2 regions of the Faecalibacillus sp. TM498 genome follow, and region 1 is predicted to be linked to the other one. Evidence: a T-box and tRNA genes for the amino acid it is inferred to sense, from the RefSeq annotation. Region 1 holds a T-box; the other holds one or more tRNA genes.
The links. A T-box is a leader RNA that pairs with one kind of tRNA and senses whether it is charged. The one in region 1 lies ahead of trpS (tryptophan--tRNA ligase), so its partner is inferred to be a tRNA-Trp.
Positions count from the first base shown of each region.

Region 1 (9,970 bases):
AATCAAGAATAGGTGTTTCATCTGAAATTGTAAGTAAATGATGATTGTATTGATTTTCATAGTTTAAAATTTGATTATGAAAAGATAAAGCTATTTCTTGAATATTTTCTTCAGGATAAAAAGCAAAACGATGCCCTTTTAATTTTTTAAATGTTTTTAAAGTATCAAGATAACCTAAGCGTATTCTTTGATCCAATAGCTCTCGATTAAAATCAAGAAAGCCACCTAAATGCTTAGACGGTCTAATAAAAGTGATATTTTCACGATGTAATAAATAGGGATGGGTCGCTTCTTGATTGAGTTCAATTGCAATAATTTTTTGTGCTCCCATTTTTAAAGCAAGAGAGATAGGTAAATTATCATAATATCCGCCATCAATATATCCTTGCTTATCTATATAATGAATAGGAAATGCAGGGAAACATGAGGCTGAAGCAATAGCATATTCTACAATGTTATCTTCGCTCATATCATCTACTGTGATTTCTAATGGTTTCATAGAAGGAAAAGCAACAGTGCATAAACCATATTCGATGGGTGAACTTTTCGCTTTTTTGCCATTATAAAGACCTTTGATTAATTGAACAAGTGGTTCAATATCAGCACCTTTTTTATCAAGATAGGACTTTAAAAAAGGACCTATATTAGAAGAATTGTTCATTAGATTTTCAATTGAAAAATCAAATTGAATAGGATGCTTTAAAACCTTTTCTAATGATAAAGTATCCCATAATTCATAAAGCTTTTGATAATCTTCTTGAGCTACAAGTAGCCCATTTAAAGCACCAATAGACGTACCAGTAACAATATCAAAATGATATCCTAATTCTTGTAATGCTTTCATGCATCCTGATTCATAAGCTCCTTTAGAACCGCCACCTGATAAAACTAATCCATATTTCATAAAAACACATCCTTTTCAATAATTATACTTTTTCATAAAAAAAATACAACTTTATCATTTTAATATATGAAGAGTTTGTTATAATTATATGGCAAGGAGGATTAAAAAATGAAAAATGTAGTGAAAACAGATCAAGCTCCAGGAGCTATTGGTCCATACAGTCAAGGAATACAAGTAGGGGATATGTATTTTTTCTCAGGACAAATTCCTCTAGTACCAAGTACAGGTGAAATGCCAGAAGGAATCGAAGCACAAGCTCATCAAGCTTTAAAAAATGTGAAAGGATTATTAGAAAGCCAAGGATTATCATTTTCAAATGTTGTTAAAACAACTGTCTTTTTAGATAACATGGATGATTTTACAACAGTAAATGGTATTTATGCTGAATATTTTGTAGAACCTTATCCAGCAAGATCTGCTGTAGAAGTTGCTAAACTTCCTAAAGGAGCTTTAATTGAAGTAGAAGTTATCGCTAAAAAATAATTAAAAAAGAGATTTCGTTTTTGAAATCTCTTTTTTGTATATTATAAGAAAAGAATTGCAATAATACCTACTATAAAACAATAGTAAGAAAAATAATTCAATTTTCTTTTATTTAAAATACTAAACAATAAATTAAGTGCTAAATAAGTAACAACACCACTGATAATAAAACTAATTAAATAAGGAAGCCATAATGCAGCGACAGTTGAACTTGTTAAAAAATGTTTAAGTTTTAAAATGATTGCTCCAAAGCTGACAGGCATAAACATAAAGAAAGAGAAATCTCTTGCTGCTTTTTGATCAAGACCACCAAGCATCCCACCAGTAAGTGTTGATCCACTACGAGAAACCCCAGGAAGTAAAGCAAGTAATTGGAAAAATCCCATTCTTAATGCATCCCATAAATTCATGCTTTTTGTTGTTCTTTTTCCTTTATATCCAAATTTGTGAATAAGCATTAAAAAACAAGAAGTTAAAAGTAAACAACAACCTACTAATTTAGGATTAGAGAAAGCATGTTCAATATAATCATTAAAAAGAACACCACCAATTGCTGCAGGAATTGTAGCAACAATTAATAACATACAAAATCTAAAATCAGGTAATAGTTCATCTCTTTCTTGAGGTTTAGCAATATACCCGAAAAAGGATTTGATTAGACGAATAATATCTTGGCGATAATAAAACATGATAGCAATGAGTGAACCAGTATTAACAATAACTTCAAAAGTAACATCATTCATTTGTGGAACCATTAAACCAAGTTTTTCAAAAATACTTTGGAATAAAACTAAATGTCCACTACTTGAAATAGGAATAGGTTCACTAAAACCTTGAATAGCACCTAAGATTGCATAGACAATAATATCTTTAATTAAACTCATAATTTCACCTCGTCACCCATTATATATGAAAATATTATAAAAATATACAAAAACATTTTTTTAATGGAGATGACATATAATAAAGAAAAAGGAGGAAGAAAATGATTGTTAATTGGGTTAAAGAAGATGAAGAACTATTAGAGCCATATGAATGGTCAAATGGTGATGATATCGAAATCATTTCAACACTTTCATGTTTTAAAGTAGATCAAAAAACACTCCATGATTTTATTTATGGATGTTTACACATTTTTGATCAAAAGTTGTGTCAAAAAGTATTTGCAATAGGAGATGGTCATTATGCTTTAGCGATTGAAACAGATGCTCAAGGAAAGCTTTGTTATCGAAGTGTTTTTGATTTTTGTGATCGTGATAAAATGAATAAAAAGATTGCTGCTTTAGAACTGTCTAATATTCATTATCAAATGTATGATGAAGGAGAAATGAAAGAATATGGTCTAACAAGAGAAGAAAGGTTAAAAAAGCAATTTATTGAACAAAGAATTGATGAACTTTATATGGAAAATTATGATGATTTTTTGATGTTATGTAGACAGCTAAATATCGAAGATGCACAAAGTATCCAAAAATATAATCATTTAAAAAATAAAATAGCTAAGGGCTATACATTTATACATGAAATTCTATTCTATGAATTTACCAAAAAGGAATACAAAAAGAAATAAGCAATGCTTATTTCTTAATTGTAATTCCTATTTTTCTTTCAACTTTCGCAAGTTTTTTTCTTGCCATATAACGTGCTTTATCAGCACCTTCATTTAAAATTGTATCGATATAGTTACCTTGATTGATTTCATTATATTTATCATGGATTTTTTGTAATTCATTACCTACAACTTCAGCTAGATCTTTTTTAAATTGACCATAACCAACACCTTGATAACGTTCTACAAGTGCATCAATAGATTCACCACTTAAAATAGAATAAATAGTAAGTAAGTTTGAAATACCAGGTTTATTTTTAACATCATAGTAAATAGCGTTATCACTATCAGTGACAGCAGACATGATTTTCTTTTTAGAAACATTAATATCATCTAAAATATAAATACATCCTTTACCTGTTTCATCAGATTTAGACATTTTCTTTGTAGGATTTTGTAAGTCCATAATACGTCCACCTACTTTTGGAACAAGTGGTTCAGGTAATTTGAAAGTTTCACTATAACGATTATTAAATCTTTCAGCAATATCTCTAGCAAGTTCACAATGTTGTTTTTGATCTTCACCAACTGGTACATAATCTGGATCATAAAGTAAAATATCAGCATTCATTAATGAAGGATAATTAAAAATACCAGCTCCAATAGATTCATCTTTTTTAAGTTTACTTGCTTTATCTTTATATTGAGTCATACGTGATAATTCACCCATTGACACCATACATCCTAAATACCAACCAAGTTGAGCATGTTCTAAAACATCAGATTGTAAAAATAATGTGACTTTTTTAGGATCTAATCCAGCTGCTAAATATAAAGAAATCAAATCTTTTGTATTTTTTCTTAAATTCTTTGGTTCTTGATAAATTGTCATACTGTGTAAGTTAGCAACAAAAACAATCATTTCATATTCATCTTGATAAGAAACAAAAGGTTTAATAGCTCCTATATAATTTCCTAAAGTTACTCTTCCTGTTGGCTTGATGCCACTCAACATTCTTTTCATAAATTTTCCTCCTTAAAATAAAAAACGTCCTTAAAAAAGGACGTTATAAACGCGGTACCACCTTAATTCGTATAAAATATACGCTCTTGATCTTAACGCGATTAGCGACAAAAGACTCGTGCCTTTTGTAACTCCAGAACCCCAATTTCTATTATATCAATGGCTTATTTCCATCAACCATAAGCTTTCTATAACATTTAATATAATTTACTTATGTTCCTTCAAAGTCTTTAAAGACATTATAATGAGCTCATCTATAAAAATCAAGATATTTAAAAAAAGATATACAAAGTTTAAAATTGTTGTATAATTATTTACAAAGGAGTGATTGTATGATACGTATATATACCGCCCCAAGTTGTGCTTCTTGTAGAAAAGTAAAATCTTGGTTAAATGAAAATCAAATACCTTATGTAGAAAAAAATATTTTTTCTACTTTATTAAAAGAATCAGAACTTCGAGAATTATTAGAACGTAGTGAAAATGGTACGGATGATATTATTTCCAAAAGAAGCAAAATTATTAAAGAAAATGATATTGATATTGATTCAATGAAAATCAATGATTTAATTAAGTTTATACAGGAAAATCCATCAGTTTTAAAAAGACCAATTATGATTGATGAAAGAAGATTTCAAGTTGGTTACAATTCTGAAGAAATAAGAGTCTTTATTCCTAAAGAACTTAGAAAGTTAGCTGAATGTCATGATATGGATCGTTGTCCACAATTCAGCAATAAAGATTGTTTGAATTTTAAAAAAGAATATGAAAGGGATAGAGAACAGGAATCAAGTCAATAGATGGATTCTTTTTTAGGAGACAATATGAAAAAAATATTAAAAGTTATAATGACACTTGTTTTAATTTGTTCATGTTTTTATCTAGCAATTTCATTATTTATGAATCATTTGATTATTAATGATATGGTACCAACAGTTGTTAAATCAACGGCTGTAACAAATGCTTTAGAAGATACTTGTCAAAATGTTTTAAGTATGATGAATATGGACGAAAGCCAAAGTCAAGCACTTGTTTCTTCTTTACAACAAGATGAAAAAACGCAAGAACTTGTTAATGAATATATTGATACTGTTTTAAATAATCAATCATCTACTCTAGATGAAACTTTATTAAAGCAAGTTTTAGAAGATAAAAAAAATGAGGTATATTCTATTTTGAATCCTTCAATAAATGAAGAAACGTTTACAACACTTTATGATCAAGCTATCAATCAAATGGATTTACAAGGTTTACAAGATAAAGTATTAAGTCGAGTAGAAAATACGATGGAACAATCTGGAGAAACATATAAGATTGTAAAGAAAGTATATAGCTTTAAAAATTCTACACATATTATTGTGAGTGCTATTTTATTAGTTATTTCTACAGCTTATCTTATTTTTGTTTCAGTTCAAGAGAGATTGATTACAAAATGTTTATCAGTAAGTTATATGGTTTGTGGAATTATGACATTCTTGATTTCTTTTACGATAATTTTAGGATTAACAGCAATGGCATCTTCTACAATGACAATTCAGTTAACTTCTATTAAATATATGTATATATGTGGAGCTAGTTATTTCTTTGTAGGTATTATTTTATTAATTGTAAATGCTTTTTTAAAAAAGAAAAATCGTTATCATTATTATTACTAGTATAAAAAGAAGGGGTATTTATGGATAGATTAGATGCAAAGGCTATAAAGACGTATAAAGAAATTATACTTATTTTAGATCAATGTATTGATGATTATTTATTTATAATGGATCTTGATAAAGACATATATTTTATCTCACCACATGCTATGAAAAGATTTAATATTCCAAGCTATGAATTTAGTAATTCTTTACCAGCACATAAAAAATTTGTATATGAAGATGATCTAGAAATGTTATTATCAGATATGAATAAGTTGGTTTCGGGAAAGAAAAATTTTCATAATTTACAATATCGTTGGATTGGAAAAGACGGTATTCCTATTTGGATCAATTGTCGAAGTAAATCGATTAAGGATCATGATGGGAATGTTAAATATATTATTGGCTGTATTAATGAAATTGGTAAAAGACAAGTTGCTGATAATGATAGTGGGTTATTAGGAGAAATGAGTTTTAAAAATTTTATTTATCCTATTAATGAAGATATTACACAGGGTTTTATTTTAAGAATTGATATTGATGATTTTAAAAATATTAATGAAAATTTCGGTGTAAAATATGGTGATGTTGTTTTAAAACAAGTTGGAAATTGTATTAAAAAGTTATTAACTAAAAATCAACAACTTTATAGGATTGTCGCTGATGAATTTATTGTGATGGATGTTGTTGGCAGTAAAGAAGATGCAAGAAATCTTTATAATGCAATACGTAGAAGTATTACATGTTATGTAGAATCTATTAATTATGATATTTATTTAACGATTTCTGCAGGTATTCTAGATTTTCATGATTATCCTAATAAAAGTTATAATTCTATTATGCAATGGACAGAATTTGCTTTAAATCAATCGAAAATAAATGGAAAAAATACATATACGATTTTTAAGCAGGAAGCTTATCAAGAATTTTTAAGAAAAAATAAATTAACAAAAGAATTACATAAAGCAGTTAACCAACAATTTAAAGGATTTGAAGTTTATTTTCAGCCAATTATTGATATGAAAACAGAAAAGATTCATAGTATGGAAGCATTGCTTAGATTTGAATGTGATGAATTTGGTAAAATTTCACCACTAGAATTTATTCCATTATTAGAGGAAAGTGATTTGATTATTCCTGTAGGTAGATGGGTTTTAGATCAAGCATTAAAAGCTGTAAGTATGTTTTCAAATATTAAAGTACAAATTAATATGTCTTATGTTCAAGTGTTAAAAACACCAGCATTAAATGATATTTTAAATATTATAAAAAATTATAAAATAGAAAATAATCAATTGGTTATAGAACTTACAGAAAGTGGTTTTATTGAATCTAATAAAAACTTTATTGATTTTTGTAATGGTTTAAAGAAAGAAAATATCTTACTTGCTTTAGATGATTTTGGAACAGGATATTCTAATTTCCACTATCTTTATAATTTAAAACCAGATTATATAAAAATAGATCGAACATTGATGAAAAATGCGCTTTCAAATGAGTATGAAAATATGTTGCTAAAACATATGGTGGATATGGCTCATAGCGTAGGTGTTAAGATTTGTATTGAAGGAATAGAAGAAAAGGAAGAACTTGAACGTATTATGTTATTAAAGCCAGATTATATTCAAGGATTCTATTATGGTAGGCCGGTTTCTTTAAGTGTGTTTATGGAAAGCTATGAAATATAAAACGAATAAGTATGTGACTTATTCGTTTTTTAATGTTTCTAACATTCGTTTGATTTTACTTAAACAGTTTTGTTTATATTCTAAATGATAAGGTTGAATGATTTTTTTGAATGCTTGAAGTCCTTGATCATAATCCTCCACTTCAAATTCTATTTCATAATCATGATGATGGTTATATTCATTTTCATCTAAGGATAAAACACCATCGGGTAAAATAATATCATGACGTGTTGTTTTTAAATAATATCCACATGTTAAATCTTTGATATAAATATTTTCTTTTTCTAAAATATCAAAGATTTCATTATTGACATGTTGATGATTAAAAATAGCATCTTTAATTTCTTTATTAATATCTATATTTAATTCATTCAGACCAATAGTTGAAGGTCTTTTCAATGTGAGTTCGTAATGACCTTTTTTTTCTCTAATTCTGAGTGAATATTTTTTCTTTTCCAATAGAGGATGAAAAAGATAATAATTGGTTTGTTGATAACTGTCTTTGATTTGATTTTTATAATCAGATAATATTTTTTTAAATATATTTTCTTTTAATAACATTTTAAATTCAATTTCTAGATGTTCCATATGATACCTCTTTGCTTAAATGCTCTAGATATATTATAATACATCTATATGGAGGGAAGAAAGATGAAATATGCATTAATGGTTAGAAATGATGATCTTTCTAAAAAAACAGCTTTGAAAATTAAAGAAAGTTTACAAAACTTTTTTATTTATGATGAAAAAAATCCAGATCTTGTTATTTCAATTGGAGGAGATGGAACTATTTTAGAAGCTGTACATCAATATTTAAATGTTGATTGTTGTTTTGTAGGTATACATACAGGAACTTTAGGATTTTATACAGATTACCAAGTTGATGAAGTGGATCAATTTATAAAAGATGTGACTTCTAGACAATTTAAGACGATGAAAAGATATATGTTAGAAATTAAAATTAATAAAAAAGACTCTTTTCAAACATATTATGCTTTAAATGAATTAAGATTAGATCAAGGGTTACAAGCACAGGTTATTCATGTGTATATTGGTAATGTTTTATTAGAAGTTTTTAGAGGGAATGGTTTATGTGTTTCAACTCCTTCTGGATCGACTGCTTATAATAAATCTTTAGGTGGTTCTATCATTTATCCAGGTATTCCTTTGATGCAACTTACAGAAGTTGCAGGAATTCATCATAATGCATATCGTTCTTTAGGTTCAAGTTTGATTTTAGATGAAAGTCAAACAATTAAATTAGTTGGAAATCATTTTAATCATTCTTTGATTGGAATCGATCATATTCATTTAGAATTAAAGGATGTTGAAAGTATTGAGATTACGATTGGGCGTAAGTATGTTCGTTTTATTGAATATAAAGAAATGTCTTTTATTAAAAGAGTAAGAAGGGCATTTATTAATTCATGAGTTATCAAATTGAACAAACGATTTTATTAAGAGATTATTTGAAAGAATTACCAATTAGTCAAGCAATGATTAAAAGGATTAAAAGGGAAGGTGATTTCTTAGTCAATGGAAAAAGTCAAACAGTTAGATGTTTACTTCAAAAAGGGGACTGTTTAGAAATTATTTTTCCAATAGAAAACTCAAATGTTCAACCAGAAAATATTCCTTTAAAAATCATTTATGAAGATGACTATTATATAATCATTGATAAAGAAAGCCAAATGCCTTGTATTCCTACTAAAAGATATCAAAGCCATACTTTATGCCATGCTTTAATGTATTACTATCAACAAATTGGTTTAAAAAGTACAATTCATTTAGTAAATCGTTTAGATAAAGAAACATCAGGATATATGTTGGTTGCTAAAACATCACAAGCTCATGCATTGCTTTCTAAAGATATTAAACAAGTAGAACGTGTTTATCATTGTTTAGTTGAAGGAATTTTAGAAGGGGAAGGCGTTATTGAGCGGCCTATTTTAAAAAGTAATGATTCTATTAAAAGAATTGTTGATGATCATGGTAAGTATGCTAAGACGTATTATAAATCTTTAATGCATAAAAATAATCAAACACTTGTAGAATGCAAATTAGTAACGGGAAGAACCCATCAAATTAGAGTACATATGGCTTCTATTGGTCACCCTTTAGTGGGAGATCTTCTTTATGGGTCAAATGAAGATCAATTGTTTTATTTGGATAGTGTTGAAATTAGTTTTATTCATCCTTTTACCCATCAGAAAATACATTATAAAAAGGAGAGTTAATCTCCAAATGGCATGAACTTAAGATATAATCTTAGGTTCATGTCTTTTTATTTTTATCCTTTTTTTATAATAGTATCAAATATTTCTTTTTGTGTAGTATAGGGTATATAATCTTATTACTTTTAATTTAAATATATTTATTATATATTTGTAGTATAGGATGGTGATGTTATGTTTGTAAAAGTTGTAAAAAATAATAGCGGTCGTCCGATACCTCTTTTATCTCAATTGTTGAATCTTATCGTGAAGATGGGTAAATGGAGGTAATGTTTGAAAGTATTCTTTATCGTAGTCATAGCCCATTAAATGACAAGTTCCTTCATTCCACCAAATAGAAAGGACATTTCCATTTTCATCACATTCCATAGACCATCTAGCTTCACCTAATGAACCATAGACAGCATCTACACTATTTTCATTGGTAAACATCCAAATAGTAAGATCTTTA
Region 1 is NZ_JAJDKB010000066.1:1,372-11,341, forward strand. It holds gene LJD32_RS13485 (patatin-like phospholipase family protein) at 1-904, opposite strand, end outside; gene LJD32_RS13490 (RidA family protein) at 1,013-1,387, shown strand; gene LJD32_RS13495 (undecaprenyl-diphosphate phosphatase) at 1,429-2,271, opposite strand; gene LJD32_RS13500 (hypothetical protein) at 2,373-2,957, shown strand; gene trpS (tryptophan--tRNA ligase) at 2,965-3,960, opposite strand; T-box leader at 3,994-4,194, opposite strand; gene spx (transcriptional regulator Spx) at 4,293-4,760, shown strand; gene LJD32_RS13515 (hypothetical protein) at 4,785-5,615, shown strand; gene LJD32_RS13520 (EAL domain-containing protein) at 5,636-7,285, shown strand; gene LJD32_RS13525 (CYTH domain-containing protein) at 7,304-7,873, opposite strand; gene LJD32_RS13530 (NAD kinase) at 7,937-8,716, shown strand; gene LJD32_RS13535 (RluA family pseudouridine synthase) at 8,713-9,522, shown strand; gene LJD32_RS13540 (hypothetical protein) at 9,742-9,951, opposite strand.

Region 2 (4,319 bases), on a different contig from region 1:
AAGCGGGATCGAACCGCTGACCCCCTGCGTGCAAGGCAGGTGCTCTCCCAGCTGAGCTATGGCCCCAATTTTTATAAATGGTCGGGAAGACAGGATTTGAACCTGCGACCCCCTGGTCCCAAACCAGGTGCACTACCAAGCTGTGCTACTTCCCGTTACTGCCCTTATAATTATACATATATTTTCACTTTAATCAAGCTTTATTTAAAAAAATATTAAAATAAATTTTACTCTATTTTAATATACTTTAAAAAAGTGTGATAGAATGAATGTAATTTAAAATTTTAAGGAGTTGAAAAAAATTGAATAATTTATGGAAAATTTATGAAAAAGAGCATTTAGAATTTATAAATAGTCTTATACATGTTCCATCAATGCAAAGACTTAAAGATATTGGGATGAATTGTGGAGTGGAATATACTGCTTTTGACTTCTTTTCAAACATTGTACCATATTCTCGTTATCAACATAGTATAGGGGTTGCATTAATTGTTTATCATTTTTCACATGATCTTAGACAGACAGTTGCAGGTTTGCTTCATGATATAGCAACTCCTGTCTTTGCACATACGATAGATTTCTATCACCAAGATCATTTAAAACAAGAATCAACAGAATTAGATACGAAAAAGGTAATTGAACAAGATACCTTATTAGTTTCTTTGTTGCATAAGTATCATTTAACGATAGAAGATGTTTGTAACTATCATTTATATCCGCTGGCTGATAATGAATCTCCTAAACTTTCTGCAGATCGTTTGGAATATACATTAGGAAATATGTATAGTTATGGATTTTGTGATTTAGAGATGATACAAATGATTTATAAGGATCTCAAAGTAAATGACAAGAAAGATGAACTTATTTTTAAACATGAAGATAAAGCTGTTCTTTTTACAAAAATGATGTTGAAGTGTTCACATGTTTATATTTGTGATGAAGATCGTTATGCGATGCAATATTTATCTTATGTTATTAAAAAAGCAGTTGATAGAGGTGTAGTTAAAGAAGATGATTTTTATCTTCAAGAAAAGAATTTTATTGATTTATTAATAAAAGATAAAGAAATTAAACAGTTATGGGATGATTTTCGACAATTAAATTGTGTTTATAAAGGAAAAAATAAAGAGTTTTTTTGTAAACAAATACCGGCTAAAAAAAGATATATCGATGTTTATGTAGAAAATAAAGGGAGAATTTCTAAGATAAATAAGGAAATGGCTCAAGAAATACAAATGTTTTTAGCAACAGATTTAAGTGAATATTTGTGGGGAAAGTGTGAATAAGTGCATAAAAGGTGAATAACTTAAGTTATTCACCTTATTCACATGTTTGTTCACGTTTTGATGAAGTAAATGAGGGATTATAAGCGTAGTAGTTCTTCTTATTTAATTGACTCTTGACATATTCAAGTCCTTCAGCAAAACGTTGATAATGCACGATTTCTCTTTCTCTTAAAAAACGAATGACTTTATTGACGTCTTCATTTTTACTTAAAGCAAGAATGTTATCATAAGTGGTTCTAGCTTTTTGTTCAGCAGCCATGTCTTCTGTTAAATCAGAAATAGGATCTCCCACAGATTGGAAAGTATCGGCACTAAAAGGAATACCCGCACTATTTGTTGGATAGACACCTAATGTATGATCAGTAAAATAGGCATCTAATCCACCTTCTTTAATTTCTTGAGGTGTTAGACCATTGGTAAGTTGATAGAAAAGGGTACTAATAATTTCAACATGAGCAAGTTCTTCTGTTCCAATGTCTGTCAATAAGGCTTGAATTCTTGGATAAGGCATCGTATAGCGTTGATTTAGATAACGAAGTGCTGCTCCTAATTCACCATTAGGTCCACCAAGCTGTGAAATAACGATTTTAGCAGTTTTAGCATCAGGTTTTCTTACATTAACGGGATATTGCAAGCGCTTTTCATACAACCACATGTTGATCCTCCTTTCATCCAAGGAAATGGTTCATTAATATAGTTTTCAATATTCTTTCCGTCTCTATTTGTAAGAGCACCGCCATTTTTTAAATAAGTTTCTTTCATCTTTAAAAGATGCTTCATCCCTTCTTTATAATATTTTTTAGCTTCTTGATCATTAGGGTGGGTATCTAAAAACAAAGTAACATCTTGGATACAAAAATCCAATTTACTTATTTGTAATAATGTATCATCCACGTTGCATCACCCATGGTTTATCCAATTGTTTAAAAATAGTTCCTTTATCAAAAGCCACATTCATTTTATAGATATCTTTAAATGTTTGTATTTTGATAGAGGATATAGTTAATTCTAATTCATTCATATTTAACCTCCTCAAAATTATCTTATGAGACATTTTTTTTAATTTATAGGCAATTAACTATTGCTTAATTGTTTTTTATATGATATATTAATTAGGCAAACCCAACTAGGGGTATAGTTCAATGGTAGAATACCGGTCTCCAAAACCGTTGATGTGGGTTCGACTCCTACTACCCCTGCCAGTTTGTGATAAACACATCTTAAATGTGTTTTTTTATTTGTGTATTGTGAATATTGTTGTGAATAAAGTGAATAACTTAAGTTATTCACTTTTTTTGCGCACAATTTGAGCATTAATGTGAATAAAATGATATGATAGATAGGGTGATAAAGATGTTTAAACAAGTAATTTATTATTTTATAGCAGTAGTCGAACAAGGAAGTTTTTCAAAAGCAGCCAAAAAATTTTATCTATCACAATCAGCAATTTCTCAGCAAATCACAAAATTGGAAAATGATTTGGGATTTTCTCTTTTTGATCGTAGGACTTATTATCCAACATTAACAGAAGAAGGAAAAAGGTATTATGATCTTGCAAAGAAATTATTGAGTGATTATAAAAATGAATATAATGATATTAAAGAAAATTTACAAAAAGATGTGTTAACGATTGGGATTACAGGTCCTTTTGAAAGAAAGCATGTACCATTTATTGTTAAACAATTCAAAGAAAACGATACTATTTCAATTGATATCAAAGCTTTTAATTTATTTACCTGTATTGAAAAATTAAACAATCGAGAAATAGATATTGCTTTTGGCTTAAGTAATAACTTTAAAAATTATCCAGATCTTATTTATCGTACAATTTATCATTCACATGTTTGTGTCGTTACTTCTTTAGAACATCCTTTAAGTCATAAAGAATATGTAACAATTAAAGATATCAAAAATGAACCTCTTATTGTTTTATCGAAAAAACAAGGAAAAGAGTACTATCATGATTATATGGAAGCTTTCCGTTTAGATGGAATGATTCCTTATATAAAAAAAGAAGTAGATGATTTAAATGAATATGTGATGGCTATTTCTTTAGGGGAAGGAATAGGACTTTCGGCCACAGAGGTCATTAGTGAAAATGATCAAGTAGCAGTGATTCCTTTAAAAGAAAGTCATCATCATGCTGATTATGCTGTAGGATATCATCAAGATAATGGAAAAAAGGCGATACAACAATTTATGAAATATGTAGAAGATTATTTTAGACTATAAGAAAAACTTATAGTCTTTATTAATTTTTAAGGTCTATTTTATAAAAATATTCATGATATAATTTTCACATGTGGAGGTATGAACGATGAGTAAAATTGTTATTAATGGTGTTGATGGAAATTTTGGTTCATTAGTGGCTAAATATGCTTTAGAATTGATGAACAAAGAAGATTTAGTATTTACAGCACCTAAAGAAGAAAGTTTAAAAGAATATAAGGAACAAGGGATTCAAACAGCTATAGCTAATTTTAATGATCCTGAAGGACTTGTTAAAGTTTTTGAAAATGCGGATAAGGTTTTATTGATTTCAATGCCTTTTGTAGGTGAAAAAAGAAGACAAGCTCATAAAAATGCAGTAGATGCATGTGTGAAAGCAAATGTTAAACAAATTATTTATACATCTGTTTTATCAGCAGCACATCCATTTAACCCAAGCATTGAAAATGTAGATCATTCTTATACAGAAGCAATTATTCAAAATACATCGCTTGATTATATCTTTTTAAGAAATTCTCTTTTTGTTGAAGCATTTACAAGTGACTATTTAAGAGCAGTAGAAGCTAAAGAAACAACAATTTCTAAAAACATGGGTGATGGGCGTGTGTGGTTTATTTCACGTAAGGATTGCGCTTATGCAGCAGCTTGTGCTTTAAATAATCATTTATTACATCGAGCTGTTTTAAATATTAATGGTTTAGAACCACTATCTTATGAAGATTTCTTAGCTATTGGAAACAAAGCAACAGGAAATCATATCACTTATACAAGACTTACAGATGATGAACTTTATGCTTATTTTGA
Region 2 is NZ_JAJDKB010000089.1:173-4,491, forward strand. It holds tRNA gene LJD32_RS14485 (tRNA-Ala) at 1-66, opposite strand, end outside; tRNA gene LJD32_RS14490 (tRNA-Pro) at 79-155, opposite strand; gene LJD32_RS14495 (HD domain-containing protein) at 303-1,286, shown strand; gene LJD32_RS14500 (manganese catalase family protein) at 1,321-1,941, opposite strand; gene LJD32_RS14505 (spore coat protein CotJB) at 1,899-2,180, opposite strand; gene LJD32_RS14510 (spore coat associated protein CotJA) at 2,173-2,307, opposite strand; tRNA gene LJD32_RS14515 (tRNA-Trp) at 2,415-2,488, shown strand; gene LJD32_RS14520 (LysR family transcriptional regulator) at 2,640-3,518, shown strand; gene LJD32_RS14525 (NAD(P)H-binding protein) at 3,604-4,319, shown strand, end outside.
Region 2: it has a tRNA-Trp gene. The T-box ahead of trpS (tryptophan--tRNA ligase) is inferred to sense a tRNA for this amino acid. The anticodon was not compared.